DNA from 2 places in the Streptomyces sp. SJL17-4 genome. Region 1 is predicted to be linked to the other one. Evidence: riboswitches for the same ligand, from Rfam matches in the RefSeq annotation. Region 1 holds a riboswitch; the other holds the start of a gene.
The links. A riboswitch is a leader RNA that binds a small molecule or an ion and turns the genes downstream of it on or off. The one in region 1 is predicted to bind glycine.

Region 1 (7,331 bases):
GTGCGTCGACGGGTAGGTGATCATCAGCACGGACAGCTCGTCGCGGTACTGCTCGATCTTGGCGCGCAGGTCCGCGACGTCGACCTCGCCGTCGTCGGCGGTCTTGACGACGACGACCTTCATGCCGGCCATCACCGCGGAGGCGGCGTTGGTGCCGTGGGCGGAGGACGGGATGAGGCAGACGGTGCGCTGCTCGTCACCGTTGGCGCGGTGGTAGGCACGGACGGCGAGCAGACCGGCAAGCTCGCCCTGCGAACCGGCGTTGGGCTGGATCGACACCGCGTCGTACCCGGTGACCTCGGCGAGCCGCTCTTCCAGTTCCTTGATCAGCGTGAGGTAGCCCTGCGCCTGCTCGACAGGCGCGAAGGGGTGCATCTGACCGAACTCGGGCCAGGTCACCGACTCCATCTCGGTCGTCGCGTTCAGCTTCATCGTGCAGGAGCCGAGCGGGATCATGCCGCGGTCGAGCGCGTAGTCGCGGTCGGCGAGCTTGCGCAGGTAGCGCAGCATCGAGGTCTCGGAGCGGTGCGCGTGGAAGACCGGGTGGGTCATGTACGCGTCGGAGCGCAGCAGCCCGGCGGGCAGCGTGTCCTCGGTGGTGGCGTCCAGAGCCTCGACGTCGGCGGTCACACCGAAGGCACCCCACACGGCGGCGAGCTGGGCGCGCCCGGTGGTCTCGTCGCACGACATGGACACGTGGTCCGCGTCGACGCGGTAGAGGTTCACACCGGCCTCGCGGGCGGCGGCCACGACCGCGTCGGCCTTGCCGGGCACCCGGGCGGTGAGGGTGTCGAAGAAGGCACCCTGGGTGAGCTCCACGCCCCCGGCGGTGAGGCCGGCGGCCAGGATCGCGGCGTACCGGTGGGTACGGCGCGCGATGCCCTGGAGGCCCTCGGGGCCATGGTAGACGGCGTACATACCGGCCATGACGGCGAGCAGCACCTGCGCGGTACAGATGTTGCTGGTGGCCTTCTCGCGGCGGATGTGCTGCTCGCGGGTCTGCAGGGCCAGGCGGTACGCGCGGTTCCCGTCGGCGTCGACGGAGACACCCACGAGACGGCCGGGCAGGGAGCGGGCGTGCTTGTCCTGGACGGCCATGTAGCCGGCGTGGGGACCGCCGAAGCCCATGGGAACGCCGAAGCGCTGCGTCGTACCGACGGCGATGTCGGCCCCGAGCTCACCGGGCGAGGTGAGCAGGGTGAGCGCGAGCAGGTCGGCGGCGACGGTGACGATCGCACCGAGCTCGTGAGCGGCGTCGACCAGCGGCTTGATGTCCCGCACGGCACCGGAGGCACCGGGGTACTGGAGGAGCACACCGAAGACACCACGCTCGGCGACCTCGGCGGGGATGCCCTCGCTCAGGTCGGCGACGACGACCTCGACTCCGGTCGGCTCGGCGCGGGTCTCGATGACGGCGATCGTCTGCGGCAGGGCGTCGGCGTCGATGAGGAAGACACCGTTCTTGACCTTGCCGACGCGCCGGGAGAGCGCCATGGCCTCGGCGGCGGCGGTGCCCTCGTCGAGCAGCGAGGCGCCGGACGTGGGCAGCCCGGTCAGGTCGGCGACCACGGTCTGGAAGTTGAGGAGCGCCTCGAGCCGACCCTGGGAGATCTCCGGCTGGTAGGGCGTGTACGCCGTGTACCAGGCGGGGTTCTCCATCACGTTCCGGAGGATCACCGGCGGCGTGAAGGTCCCGTAGTAGCCGAGACCGATCATGGGCGCGAGGACCTGGTTGCGGTCGGCGAGCGTGCGCAGCTCGGCGAGCACCTCGGCCTCGGTGCGGGCGGCCGGCAGGCCGAGCGCCTCGGTGTTCTTGATGACGTCCGGCACCGCGGCGGCCGTGAGCTCGTCGAGGGAGCCGTAACCGACCTGGGCGAGCATCTTGGCGCGCGCCTCGGCGTCGGGCCCGATGTGCCGCTGCTCGAACGGGATGCCCTGTTCGAGTTCGGAGAGCGGAATGCGGTTGGCGGTCATGTACGGAGGCCTCCTGGTCGTCACGACCTGCGAGGGGCACCACGGCGCGGGTACCCGGACGGCCTCCCCCTCTGTCATCTCAACCTGAGAGTTTCACCGGCACGCCTCACGGCACGCCGGCTTTCACCGTCGGTGAGAGCGCATGCCGTCGGACACCGCTCTGCTTTCCAGAGTGACCTCGTCCGCGCGGTACAGGGGCCTGAGAGATTCCGGGGAGGATTTGCTCCTTCGGCGCCCACCGGAAGGTTTCTCCGGGGGACTCTCCCGCACAGGGTCGACAGCCACAGCCAGCCTACCAGCGAGGTTGCGGCTCCCATCGCTCAAGTGGCCGACATCCCACTTGTGCACTTTCGTAGGGTGTAGAGCAGTTGCGACCAGTTGGAGGGACCGTGCAGACCGATATCGATCCGCGCAGCCTGATCGGCCGCAAGGCGTACGACCGGAACGGACACAAGATCGGAACCGTGGACGAGGTGTACCTGGACGACGCGACCGGCATCCCGGAATGGGCAGCGGTCCGAACGGGCCTGTTCAGCCGCGACGCCTTCGTCCCCCTGGAGCCGAGCGAACTGATCGACAACGGCCTCCACATCCCGTACGAGCGGGCCCTCATCAAGGACGCCCCCGACTTCGGCGTGGGCCGCCACCTCTCCCCGGAACAAGAGCTCCAGCTCTACCGCCACTACAGCCTGGCCCTCCCCCCACCCCCCACGGACACCCCGGACACAGACTTCGGCCACCTGGCAGGCCAGTAACCCACCCGCAGAGGGGGCCGGCCGACAGCCCCGGGACCAACCCCGACAGCAAGCCAGAGACCCGCCCGGCCGACGAACACCGGTCCACCGAGCCAGTCCCCCAGGGCCTGGCCAACCGGACAGACACGGGGCCAACCCCGACACACGGCGCTGCCCCACCGACCGGACCGCCGAGGCGACCCCCCGGCCCGGCGCAGGCCCTACCGGCCGGACGTCGGGCCAATCTGCACGCCCGGCGCAGGCCCTGCCAGCCGGACGTCGGGCCAGGCTAACCGCGACAGCCCCCACGGGCCCGACAACCAGACAGGCCCGGGGCCAACCGCGACAGCAAGGCGGCGGTCCGGAGGGGCAGGCGCCGGTCCAACGGGGACAGCTCGGCAGAGGCCCGCCCGGCCGACAGACGTCGGCCCAACCCCGTCAGCCCCGCGGCGGCCCGACCGGCCGGACGTACACCGCCAAACACCCCAAGTCCGAGCGTGGGCGCGCCTGCGTGCTCGGCCGGGGGCACCGCCGCGCGGCTGCGGAGCCACGGGCCCGCCGCCAGGCGGGGGCCACCAGCCCCGGCCCCAACAGCCACCGAATCCACAACCGCAGCCGCCGACGGCGCGCTGCCACCCCCGGGAAGACCCGCACCTCTGCCCACTCAGCAGCACGGGTGGTGCGGGTGGGAGCCACCGCCCGGCCGCCAGGCCGGGCGTGCCACCCACCGACCCGCACCCTCCACCGGACCGCACCCACCCACCGGCCAAGCCGCCCCTACGCCCCGCCCTCCACCAACGGCAACGCCTCCCCCGGCTCCAGTTCCGGATCGTCCACGGCGAAGGTCCGCACCCGCCCCGGCTCCGACCCCGGCTCCTCGAACCGCACCGTGACGCGCCCGACCCCGCTCCCCTGCACCCACCCGGCGCCGTACACGGCATGCCGCACGTCATTCCCGGGCGCCCAATGCCGCTCCACAGGCTCATCGGCCCCAGGCTCCACAGCAGAAACAGCAGGAACAGCAGCCACCCCAGCCACGGCGGACCCAGCAGCAGCCGCAGCCACACTCCCGTCCCCTACCGCCCCTGCCACCCCCGGCGCCCCCGAACCCCCCACCGACCCCTCCGCCAACGCCGCAGCGACCTCCGCCTGCGCGAACAGATCCTCCTGCGTGTAGTCCGCGAGCCCACTCACCCCGACCCCCAGCAACCGCACACCCCCGGTCGTGTCCACCGCCTCGAGCAGCCGCCCCGCCGCCTCCCGCACCACAGCCGGATCGTCCGTGGGCCCCCGGAGCGTCTCGGACCGCGTGAGCGTCGAGAAGTCGAAGCGCCGCACCTTCAGAACGATGGTCCGCCCGGAGTGCCCGGAGGCCCGCAGCCTCCCCACGCACCGCTCCGCGAGCCGCTCGACCTCACCCCTGATCCGCACCCGGTCGTGCAGGTCGACGTCGAACGTGTCCTCGACCGAGACCGACTTGGCGTCCCGCTCGGCCACCACGGGCCGATCGTCGTACCCCTGGGCCATCAGGTAGAGCGAGGCCCCGTGCGCCCGCCCGAGGAGCCTGACGAGCTCGTCCTCACCCGCCTCCGCGAGGTCGGACACGGTGGTCATCCCGGCCCGCCGGAGGTGCTCCCCGGTCGCCGGCCCGACACCGGGCAGGATCCGCACCGAACGCGGTGCGAGCAGCTCCCGCTCGGTCCCGGGTTCGATCAGCACGAGGCCGTCGGGCTTCGCCTCCTCGGAGGCGATCTTCGCGATCATCTTGGATCCGGCGAGCCCCACGGACCCGGTGAGCCCCGTCGTGGCCAGGATGTCGACCCGTAGCCGCTCACCGGCCGTACGCGCGCTCGCACTGTCGTCGGCCACGCCCCCGGCCTCGAGGTCCACGAAGGCCTCGTCGAGGCTGAGCGGCTCCACGAGCGGGGAGAGACGTCCGAGCAGTTCCATGACCTGCTCGGAGATCGACCGGTAGAAGGAGAAGCGGGGTACGAGGTAGGCCGCGTTCGGCGCGAGCCGCCGCGCCTGACCCATGGGCATGGCCGAGTGGACTCCGAAACGGCGCGCCTCGTAGGACGCGGTGGCGACGACGCCCCGGGGCCCGAGGCCGCCGACGATCACGGGTTTTCCACGCAGGCTGGGCTTCGACGCCTGCTCGGCGGCGGCGAAGAAGGCATCCATGTCGAGATGGAGGATGGTGGGCGCGGCTCTCACACTTCCGATGCTGCCTCACACCACTGACAACAAGCCCCACACCACACAACCCAAGCCCCGGCCGGCCCACGAGGCCCAGGCCCGAACCCAAAGCCACGCCCCAAGGCCGAAGCCCAAAGCAAGGCCCAAAGCAGGACCCAGGCAAAGGCCCCGCCCCTCAGACGGCCCTGTCCCGACGCCTCCGCGCCAGCTCGTCCCCCGGGTTGTGCCCCACGAGCGTCTCGCCCGTGTCGACCCGCTCCCCGTGCAGCTGCGAGAGCGCCGCCTCGACGTCCCGCCAGACCACGCCGACGGCGATGCCGAAGACGCCCTGCCCGCCCTGGAGCAGATCGACGACCTCGTCCGGCGAGGAGCACTCGTAGACGGTGGCCCCGTCGCTCATGAGCGTCATCCGCTCCAGGTCGCGGAAGCCCCGCGCGCGCAGGTGCTGCACGGCGGCCCGGATGTTCTGGAGGGCGACCCCGGTGTCGAGGAATCGTTTGACGATCTTCAGCACGACGACGTCGCGGAAGCTGTAGAGCCGCTGGGTCCCCGACCCGTACGCGGGCCGGACACTCGGCTCCACGAGCCCCGTACGCGCCCAGTAGTCCAGCTGGCGATACGTGATCCCGGCCGCCGCACAGGCCGTGGGACCGCGATAACCGACCGTCTCACCCGCCGCACCGGGACCGGCACCGGAAGCGCCCCCGGGCCCCGTGACCGCGCCGCTCCCCGCACCGGCGTCCGTACCCGTACCGAAGTCGCCCACACTGCCGTGAAGCGGATACGGACCGCTCTCTCCGGACACGCGTCCGAGCGAGCTCCCTGCCGTACCGTCCGCGCTGCTCATCACGCCGACCCTCCGTCCTTGACCTGCCCACACGAAGGTAGGCAGTCACTCGGGGTGCGTCAACGATCGCCACACTCGGCACGCCGAGTGATAATCACCCTGAGAGTGGTTTCCCGTCTCTCTCGCCGGGGAAAGGCTACTCGAATGCTCTGACAGCACCCCGCGAACGGCCTGCGGCCGCGCCGCTTCGACTCACTGACTGTTGGTCCCGAAATCCTCCGGTGAGATCTGGTCGAGGAACTCGCGGAACTTCTCCACCTCGTCCTCCTGCTCGTCCGGAATCGCGATGCCGGCATCGTCCAGCACACCGTCACTGCCGTAGATCGGCGTTCCGGTCCGGAGGGCCAGTGCTATCGCGTCCGAAGGCCGCGCGCTCACCTCGACGCCGCTGGCGAAGACCAGCTCGGCGTAGAAGACCCCGTCACGCAGATCCGTGATGCGGACTTCGGTGAGTTCCTGTCCCACGGCCTCCAGCACGTCCTTGAACAGGTCGTGCGTCAGCGGCCGCGGAGGGGCCATCCCCTGCTGGGCGAAGGCGATCGCGGTCGCCTCACCCGGTCCGATCCAGATGGGGAGGTACCGATCGCCTCCCACTTCACGCAGGAGCACGATCGGCTGGTTGGAGGGCATTTCCACCCGGACACCCACAACGTCGAGCTCGTTCACACAGCAACCCTAGGACGTGCCCGACCGGTTTGGATAGTCGGGCCCTCCCAAGCCCACCCCGAGCCCACCCTGGACCCAACCCCGAATCCGCCCCAAGCGCACCCTGAACCCCAGCCCCGAACCCGGCCCACACACCACCCCGAGCCCGCCCCGAAAGCCCCTCACGGGCTCAGACGGGCTCACACGGGCCCACACGGGCTCACTGCAGCCGAATCCCCAGCGCGGTCTGTACGAGCGCGGCGTGCAGCCGCACCGACTGTGCGGCGAGCTCCTGCGCGGTGGCCTCCGCATGGGCCCTGGTCTGCGGATTACGGTGTCGGCGCAGCGGCGCGACGACCTGCTCGATCAGTCCGGCCTCGCGGTCCGCGGCGGCCTTGACGGCCCGCAGGTGCCGGGGTTCGAGTCCGAATCGCCCCAGATCCGCGACGAGCCGAGCGACGGTCACGGTCTCGGGCTCGTAGCCGCCACCGTCCGTCTCGGAGATCAGACCGTACGACTCCCACTCGAGGAGTTCCGCCTCGGTGACCTCGGCCGCGGCCAGCAGTTCGGCCCGCCCGATCCGCGCGGCGGTGGGGGGCTCGGCGTCCTGCTCCCAGGCTCCTTCGAGCAGGTCCCGCCGGCGGCCGGGGGTCGGGAGCTTGATCTGCTCTCCCCTGGCGAGGGCGTCGAGGTGCTCGCGGATGACCTTCAGCGGAAGGTAGTGGTCCCGCTGCATCCGCAGGATCTGAGCGAGCCGCTCGACATCCTGCGGGCTGAACTTCCGGTACCCGGAGGCCGTACGCCGGGGCTCCACGAGCCCCTCGGCCTCCAGGAACCGGATCTTGGAGATGGTCACTTCGGGAAATTCGTCGCGCAGCTGGTTCAGCACCGTGCCGATGCTGACCAGCCGGTCGCCCGCGGTGGCGGTGCCGGAT
Region 2 (7,331 bases), 4.5 Mb from region 1:
GGTGGTGACGACCATCGTGGCCGCCGCGAGCAGCGCGCCCGCGGCGATTCTGCGCTGAGAGCTCTTCAGCATGGTTCCAGCAACCTCCGGGATAGTGGCGGCCGTACGGCGGTCCGCCGATGTGGGGTTTGGCCTCCTGTCGCCAGCGGCAGGGGCGGGTCGTGCGGGTCGTCGGCGAACGGTCAGCGGGAGCCCTTCGGGTCGAGCGCGTCACGCACGCCGTCGCCGAAGAGGTTGAACGCCAGAACGGTGATGAAGATCGCGAGGCCGGGGATCACCATGAACAGCGGGTCCGCCTCGTAGGTGGTGATGGCCGTCGACAGCATCTGTCCCCAGGAGGCCGTGGGCGGCTTCACACCCGCGCCGAGGAAGCTGAGCGCCGCTTCGGTGAGGATGTTGGTGGGGATCATGAGGGTCGCGTAGACCGTGATCGGAGCGATCAGGTTCGGCAGCAGCTCGCGGCGCAGGATGTACAGGCGGCCGGCGCCGAGGCTCTGGGCGGCCTCCACGTACTCGCGGTTGCGCAGCGAGAGGGTCTGGCCGCGGACGATGCGGCCCACGTACGGCCAGCCGAAGAAGCCGATGACGACGACCAGGGCGGCGATGCGGACGCCGGAGCCGTCGAGGCCGAGGAGTTCGTTCGGCAGGACGGAGACCAGGGCGATCGTGAAGAGCAGCTGCGGGAAGGCCAGCATCACGTCCATGACCCGGCTGAGGGCCGCGTCGATCCAGCCGCCGAAGTAGCCGGCGATGATGCCGAGGATCGTGCCGAGGACGACGGCGAAGACCGCCGCGAGGAAGGCGACGAGCAGCGAGATCCGGGCGCCGTAGACGATGCGGCTGAAGACGTCGCGGCCGTTGACGGGCTCGACTCCGAAGAGGAAGTCGGAGCTGACACCGCCCCAGGAGCCGATCGGGGTGCCGAACAGCGGGTCGATCTGGTCCTCGTGGAACTCGTCCGGCGGGTGGCCCAGGAGGCCCACGATGACCGGCGCGAAGATCGCGACGAGGACAAGGAAGACGACGACGAAGGCGCCCGCGAGGGCCAGTTTGTCGCGCTTGAGGCGGGTCCAGGCGATCTGCCAGGGCGAACGGCCCTCGATCGCCTTGCCGGAGGCGCCGGCGCCGGGAGTGCCGGGGGCGTCGGGCGCGCCATCGACGGTGGCGGTCGCCTCGCCCGCACTCTTCTCGTGCAGTGGTGCCGTCATCGTGGTGAGGACCCCTCTCGGCCGCCGGTAGCCGGCCCTTGCCCGCCGCGGGTAGCGGCTCGGTGGAACAACCTGCTGGGCACCTGCTCGAAGGGAGCCGAACACCCGGTGTTCCGGGGAGTCTTCAATGCGCTTGTGATCACCCGCCAGCCCTGACGGGGAATGTTTGCTCAAACGTGATGCGGTGCTGCGACTTCCGTTATCCGGACGTCGCGATCACGTGAGCGGACCATCTCGGGGCCTCTTCCCCCCAATCGGACATGTCCCCTCAACTGGGCGTTCGAGCTCCTGAATTGGGGCGAACGAAAGCCTCCGGAGCGTACTCCGGAGGCTGGTGGGGCGGGGCGCGCAAAGGGGTACGTCTCAGTATCCGGACGGCGCCGACGGCGGGTATCCGTAGCCCGGCACGGGCGCCGCGCCGCGTCCGGCGTGCGCCTCGCGGTCGTAGAACGGGCGGCCGTTCGCCCGCAGCCAGAGGGCCACCGGGTCGTACGCGTCGGAGAGGGCGACCGTCGAGACGGGCAGCCCCTCGGGTACGGCACCGATGGACTGGCGCATCATCGCCCGTACCGAGTCGACGGCCGCCGCCGAGGTGTCGTACAGGTCGAGACCGATGGCGAGGTACGGGGAGCCGAGCGCGGGCTGCACCCAGCCGCGGCGCAGCGACCGGACGGCCGGGGTGCGGTGCGCGTTCTGCGTGAGCAGGGCGTAGAACTGCGGGATCTCCAGGGCGGGCTCGGTGACCCGGAGCGGTCCGGCGGGCATCCGGTCGAGGCCGGTGGCGATCCGGCGCAGATCGGCCCAGGGGATGCCGACGCCACCGCCGGGGGCGTGCGGATTGAGCCAGACGCCCCAGCGGTCGGGGTAGAGGGCGCGGGCGATCTCCCGGCCGGTGACGAGCTCGTGGGCGCGGTGCCAGCCGGAGGCGGAGAGTTCCTGGGCGGAGGTGACGCAGGGCGCGTAGCCGAAGCCGTCGACCTCCATGTTTCCGTACTGGGCGTCGGGCGAGCCGGGCGAGCCGTGCCAGAGCAGCATCCAGAGCTCGCCGTCGGCGAGGGCGTGCAGCAGCTGCTCGTACGCGTCGTAGCGTCCGGGTGCCACCTGGCGCAGCATGTGCTCGACCTGTCCGGTCGCAGCGGTGCCTGACGCGCTCACCCTGGGTCCCGCCCCTCTTCCGTCACCGTGTTCTGTTTCCGACGTCCTGCTGTCGAGAAGTTCAGCTTAAACAGGCCGTCCGTCACACGGCGGCGCGCTGGTAGAAGGGGCGCACCCGCTCCAGCATCCAGTCGCCGACCGGGTCCTGTGCCATGTCGAGCAGGATGAGGTTGACCGGCCAGGCGCATTCGACCCGGCCGAGGGCGCGGCCGAGGGCGTCCAGCGGCGCGTTGCGGTCGACGCCGTCCCAGGCCGCGAGCTGGACGCCGACGAAGAGGGCGGGTTCGGTGCCCTCGACGCTGGCGAGCGCGCGGCGGGCGGTGGTGACGACGCCGGTGGCCTCGAACTCGGCGGACGCGGCGGCGAGGAAGTCGACGGGGTCGTCCTGCCAGTCGGGCTCGAAGAGGCGGACGCGGCCGCCGGTGGCGGGCCCGTCGAGCGGGGTGCGGCCGACGCGGCACAGCTCGGCGACGGCCGGCGGGGGCAGCGGGACGCCGACGACGCCGCCCGGGTTCACGGCGATGCCGAGCTGTGGGGGCAGGCCGCGGGCGAAGTCACGGGCCGGGGCGACGGTGAACGACATGTGGCTGCCGACACAGGCGAGGAACTGCTCCTCGGAGCTGAAGACGGGGACGTACGCCGCGCCGTCGATCTCCATGGTGGCGAGGTCCAGGTTCGGGCTGTCGGGTCCGCCGCCGTTGGGCAGGGGCACCCAGACCGGGCTGCGGCCGAGGACCTCGACCAGGCGGGCGCCCGCCGAGGGGTTGCCGAGTGAGGCGGCAAGGACCTCTTCGAGCTCGTTGCCCGGCCACGTCACGTCCACGGTCCCGTTTCCCCTTCTCGCACGGCCTGCCGTACCGGCCGCCCCGGCAGCACCCTAACGCCGCCCCGGCGCCGACGTGGCCAAAAGAAGCGGTACGGGCGCTCCGGGGCAGGGGCGTACGTCACAGCGGCCCACGTCGGACGGCCCGACGCGCGTGGTGGCGGCCCACGTCGGACGGCCCGACGCGCGTGGCGGCGGCCCGCGCCGGGCCGCCCGGCGCGCGTCACCGGCTCCCGCCCGGGGCCGCCCGGCGGTACGTCACCGCGGCCGCCTCGGGCCGCCCGGCCGTACGTCACCCGACCCTTCTCAGGCCGCCTCCCGGAAGCCGATCTTCCGCAGGATGTCCGCCGCGTCCCGGTCGAGCAGGGTCGCGGAGGCGCAGCCGTGCGGCAGCCGGCCGGACTCCGCCGCCGCGACGAGCCGGGAGACGGCCCGCCGGTGCCGGGCGAAGGCGTACGAGGAGACGCCCCGGCCCCGGGCGCGCTGGCCCTCGCGGGCGGTGCCGGGTTCGACGTCGAGGAGGACCAGGTGCAGGGCCCGGCCGCGGCGGCGGGCCTCCCGGGCGAGCCAGCCCCGCACCCAGGACTGGGTACCGCAGTCGTGGACGATCACTCCGGCGCCGGAGCGCAGGGCGCGGCGCAGGCCCGCGTAGTGCGCGATCCGGACCAGCGGGCGGTAGACGGCGTACGGCAGGAGGCGGGGCATCCGGGCCTCCCAGCGCTCCCGGGTGTCCTGCGAGTCGATGCCGGCGCCTTCGGCGGCGCGGCGCATGAGGGTGGACTTGCCGCTGCCGGGCAGCCCGGAGACGACCACCAGGTCGCCGGCGGCGAAGGTGAGGGCGCGGGGGCCGCGGCCACCGCGCTCGCGCAGGTCGCGCAGGAGCCGCCCGCGGCCGCGGGTCCGGGCGCGGGCTCGCTGGGACGGTATGCCGGTACTCGGCGCGTACGCGCCGGTGTGCTGGAACCTCATCGCTTCTCCCCCTGCCGGGCCTGGGAAGACCCTTGCCCACAAAGTGTAAAGAAGCGGTAATGGGACACAAGCGATGTGCCGCGCCGACTCGCGTGCAATGATGTGCGCGCCAGGCGCGCACAGTCGCCACACAATCGCATACCGGCCGCTCGAATCCGCGCGGGAGAGTTCCGGACACCAGACATGTCCGGACGCCGAAGGAGCAAGACCCTCCCTTGAATCTCTCAGGCCCCGTACCGCGTGGATGAGGCAGATCTGAAAAGCGGGACACCCTGCCGTGTCCCCACCCAAGGTGCAAGCCGATCTCTCGGTACCGGTCTCCCGGCGACGAGATGCTCTCGGTGAACCTCTCAGGTTCCATGACAGATGGGGAGGACGTCCTCGCCCGTCATGTGTTTCGTCACCGAACCGCCCTTGGGACCCGGGAGCCACCCATGAGCACTGCCCCCCGTCTGACCGCCCTCGATGCCCTGCATCGTTCGCTGGGCGCGACCATGACCGACTTCGCCGGCTGGGACATGCCGCTCCGGTACGGCAGCGAGCGGGACGAGCACATCGCCGTCCGCACCAAGGCGGGTCTCTTCGACCTCTCCCACATGGGTGAGATCACCGTCACCGGCCCGCAGGCCGTCGAGCTCCTCGACCACGCCCTGGTCGGCAACATCTCCACGGTGGGCGTCGGCCGCGCCCGCTACACGATGATCTGCCAGGAGGACGGCGGCATCCTCGACGACCTGATCGTCTACCGCCTGGGCGAGACGGAGTACATGGTCGTCGCCAACGCCTCCAACGCGCAGATCGTCCTGGACGCGCTGGTGGCGCGCGCTGCGGCTCACGGGGGGTTCGACGCCGAGGTGCGCGACGACCGTGACGCGTACGCCCTGATCGCGGTCCAGGGCCCGGAGTCCCCCGGCATCCTGAAGTCGCTCACCGACGCCGACCTGGACGGTCTGAAGTACTACGCCGGTCTGCCCGGCACGGTCGCCGGCGTGCCCGCGCTGATCGCCCGTACCGGCTACACCGGCGAGGACGGCTTCGAGCTGTTCCTGAAGCCCGAGCACGCCGAGGGTGTCTGGAAGGCGCTGACCGAGGCCGGCGCGCCGGTCGGTCTGATCCCCTGCGGTCTGTCCTGCCGCGACACGCTCCGCCTGGAGGCGGGCATGCCGCTGTACGGCCACGAGCTGACCACCGCGCTCACCCCCTTCGACGCCGGTCTCGGCCGGGTCGTGAAGTTCGAGAAGACGACCAACGACGGTCGCTTCGTCGGCCGTGAGGCGCTCGAGAAGGCCGCCGAGCGCGCCGAGACCGCCCCGCCGCGCAAGCTCGTCGGTCTGGTCGCCGAGGGCCGCCGGGTGCCGCGCGCCGGCATGCCCGTCGTGGCGAACGGCGAGGTGATCGGCGAGGTGACCTCCGGCGCCCCGTCCCCGACGCTCGGAAAGCCGATCGCGATGGCCTACGTGGACGCGGCGCACGCCGAGCCCGGCACCCAGGGTGTAGGTGTGGACATCCGCGGCACCCACGAGCCGTACGAGGTCGTGGCGCTGCCGTTCTACAAGCGCCAGAAGTGACGTACCCGTCTCACTTCGCGTCTCACCCCGCAAGACCCACGTTCATCAGCACTCCCTCGATCCAGGAGAATCAGGTCATGAGCAACCCCCAGCAGCTGCGCTACACCAAGGAGCACGAGTGGCTGTCGGCCGCCGAGGACGGCGTCGCGACGGTCGGCATCACGGAGTTCGCGGCCAACGCGCTCGGTGACGTCGTCTTCGCCCAGCTCCCCGCCGTCGGCGACACCGTCACCGCGGGCGAGACCTGCGGCGAGCTGGAGTCGACGAAGTCCGTGAGCGACCTGTACTCCCCCGTCACGGGTGAGATCGTCGCCGCGAACCAGGACGTGGTGGACGACCCGTCGCTGGTGAACACGGCTCCGTTCGAGGGTGGCTGGCTGTTCAAGGTGCGCGTCACGGACGAGCCGGACGATCTGCTCTCCGCCGACGCGTACGCCGAGTTCTCCGCCTCCGGGAACTGAGACCGGGCCCGAGACCCCTTAGGGATCGATTCATGTCGCTTCTGAACACTCCCCTCCACGAGCTGGACCCGGACGTCGCCGCCGCCGTCGACGCCGAGCTCCGCCGCCAGCAGTCCACCCTCGAGATGATCGCCTCGGAGAACTTCGCTCCGGTCGCCGTCATGGAGGCGCAGGGCTCCGTCCTCACCAACAAGTACGCCGAGGGCTACCCGGGCCGCCGCTACTACGGCGGCTGCGAGCACGTCGACGTCGCCGAGCAGATCGCGATCGACCGGATCAAGGACCTGTTCGGCGCCGAGTACGCCAACGTCCAGCCGCACTCCGGCGCCTCCGCGAACCAGGCCGCCCTCTTCGCGATCGCCCAGCCCGGCGACACGATCCTGGGTCTGGACCTGGCGCACGGTGGTCACCTGACCCACGGCATGCGCCTGAACTTCTCGGGCAAGCAGTTCAACGTGGTCGCGTACCACGTGGACGAGGCCGGTCTGGTCGACATGGCCGAGGTCGAGCGCCTCGCCAAGGAGCACCGCCCCAAGGTGATCATCGCGGGCTGGTCCGCCTACCCGCGTCAGCTGGACTTCGCCGAGTTCCGCCGGATCGCCGACGAGGTCGAGGCCTACCTGTGGGTCGACATGGCCCACTTCGCGGGTCTGGTCGCGGCCGGTCTGCACCCGAACCCGGTCGAGCACGCGGACGTGGTGACCTCCACCACGCACAAGACGCTCGGCGGCCCGCGCGGCGGCATCATCCTGGCGAAGAAGGAGTTCGCGAAGAAGCTGAACTCCTCGGTCTTCCCCGGCTTCCAGGGCGGCCCGCTGGAGCACGTGATCGCGGCCAAGGCCGTCTCCTTCAAGGTCGCGGCCTCGGAGGAGTTCAAGGAGCGCCAGCAGCGCACCCTGGACGGCGCCCGCATCATCGCCGAGCGCCTGGTCCAGGACGACGTCACCGCCCACGGTGTCTCCGTCCTGTCCGGCGGCACGGACGTCCACCTGCTCCTCGTCGACCTGCGCGCCAGCGAGCTGGACGGCCAGCAGGCCGAGGACCGTCTCCACGACGTCGGCATCACGGTCAACCGGAACGCCGTTCCGAACGACCCGCGCCCGCCGATGGTCACCTCGGGTCTGCGCATCGGTACGCCGGCGCTCGC

Region 2: linked by a shared signal. The riboswitch ahead of gcvT (glycine cleavage system aminomethyltransferase GcvT) and the one ahead of gcvP (aminomethyl-transferring glycine dehydrogenase) in region 1 are both predicted to bind glycine.

What each region holds. Positions count from the first base shown of each region.
Region 1 covers NZ_CP104578.1:7,211,428-7,218,758, reverse strand. The annotation lists gene gcvP (aminomethyl-transferring glycine dehydrogenase) at 1-1,974, opposite strand, end outside; glycine riboswitch at 2,152-2,251, opposite strand; gene N5875_RS32485 (PRC-barrel domain-containing protein) at 2,364-2,729, shown strand; gene N5875_RS32480 (DNA polymerase IV) at 3,486-4,922, opposite strand; gene N5875_RS32475 (MerR family transcriptional regulator) at 5,080-5,751, opposite strand; gene N5875_RS32470 (bifunctional nuclease family protein) at 5,944-6,417, opposite strand; gene N5875_RS32465 (MerR family transcriptional regulator) at 6,617-7,331, opposite strand, start outside.
Region 2 covers NZ_CP104578.1:2,711,708-2,719,038, forward strand. The annotation lists gene N5875_RS11690 (ABC transporter substrate-binding protein) at 1-72, opposite strand, end outside; gene N5875_RS11695 (ABC transporter permease) at 183-1,208, opposite strand; gene N5875_RS11700 (enhanced serine sensitivity protein SseB C-terminal domain-containing protein) at 1,572-2,363, opposite strand; gene N5875_RS11705 (enhanced serine sensitivity protein SseB) at 2,446-3,186, opposite strand; gene N5875_RS11710 (AAA family ATPase) at 3,493-4,155, opposite strand; glycine riboswitch at 4,306-4,404, shown strand; gene gcvT (glycine cleavage system aminomethyltransferase GcvT) at 4,590-5,723, shown strand; gene gcvH (glycine cleavage system protein GcvH) at 5,801-6,184, shown strand; gene glyA (serine hydroxymethyltransferase) at 6,217-7,331, shown strand, end outside.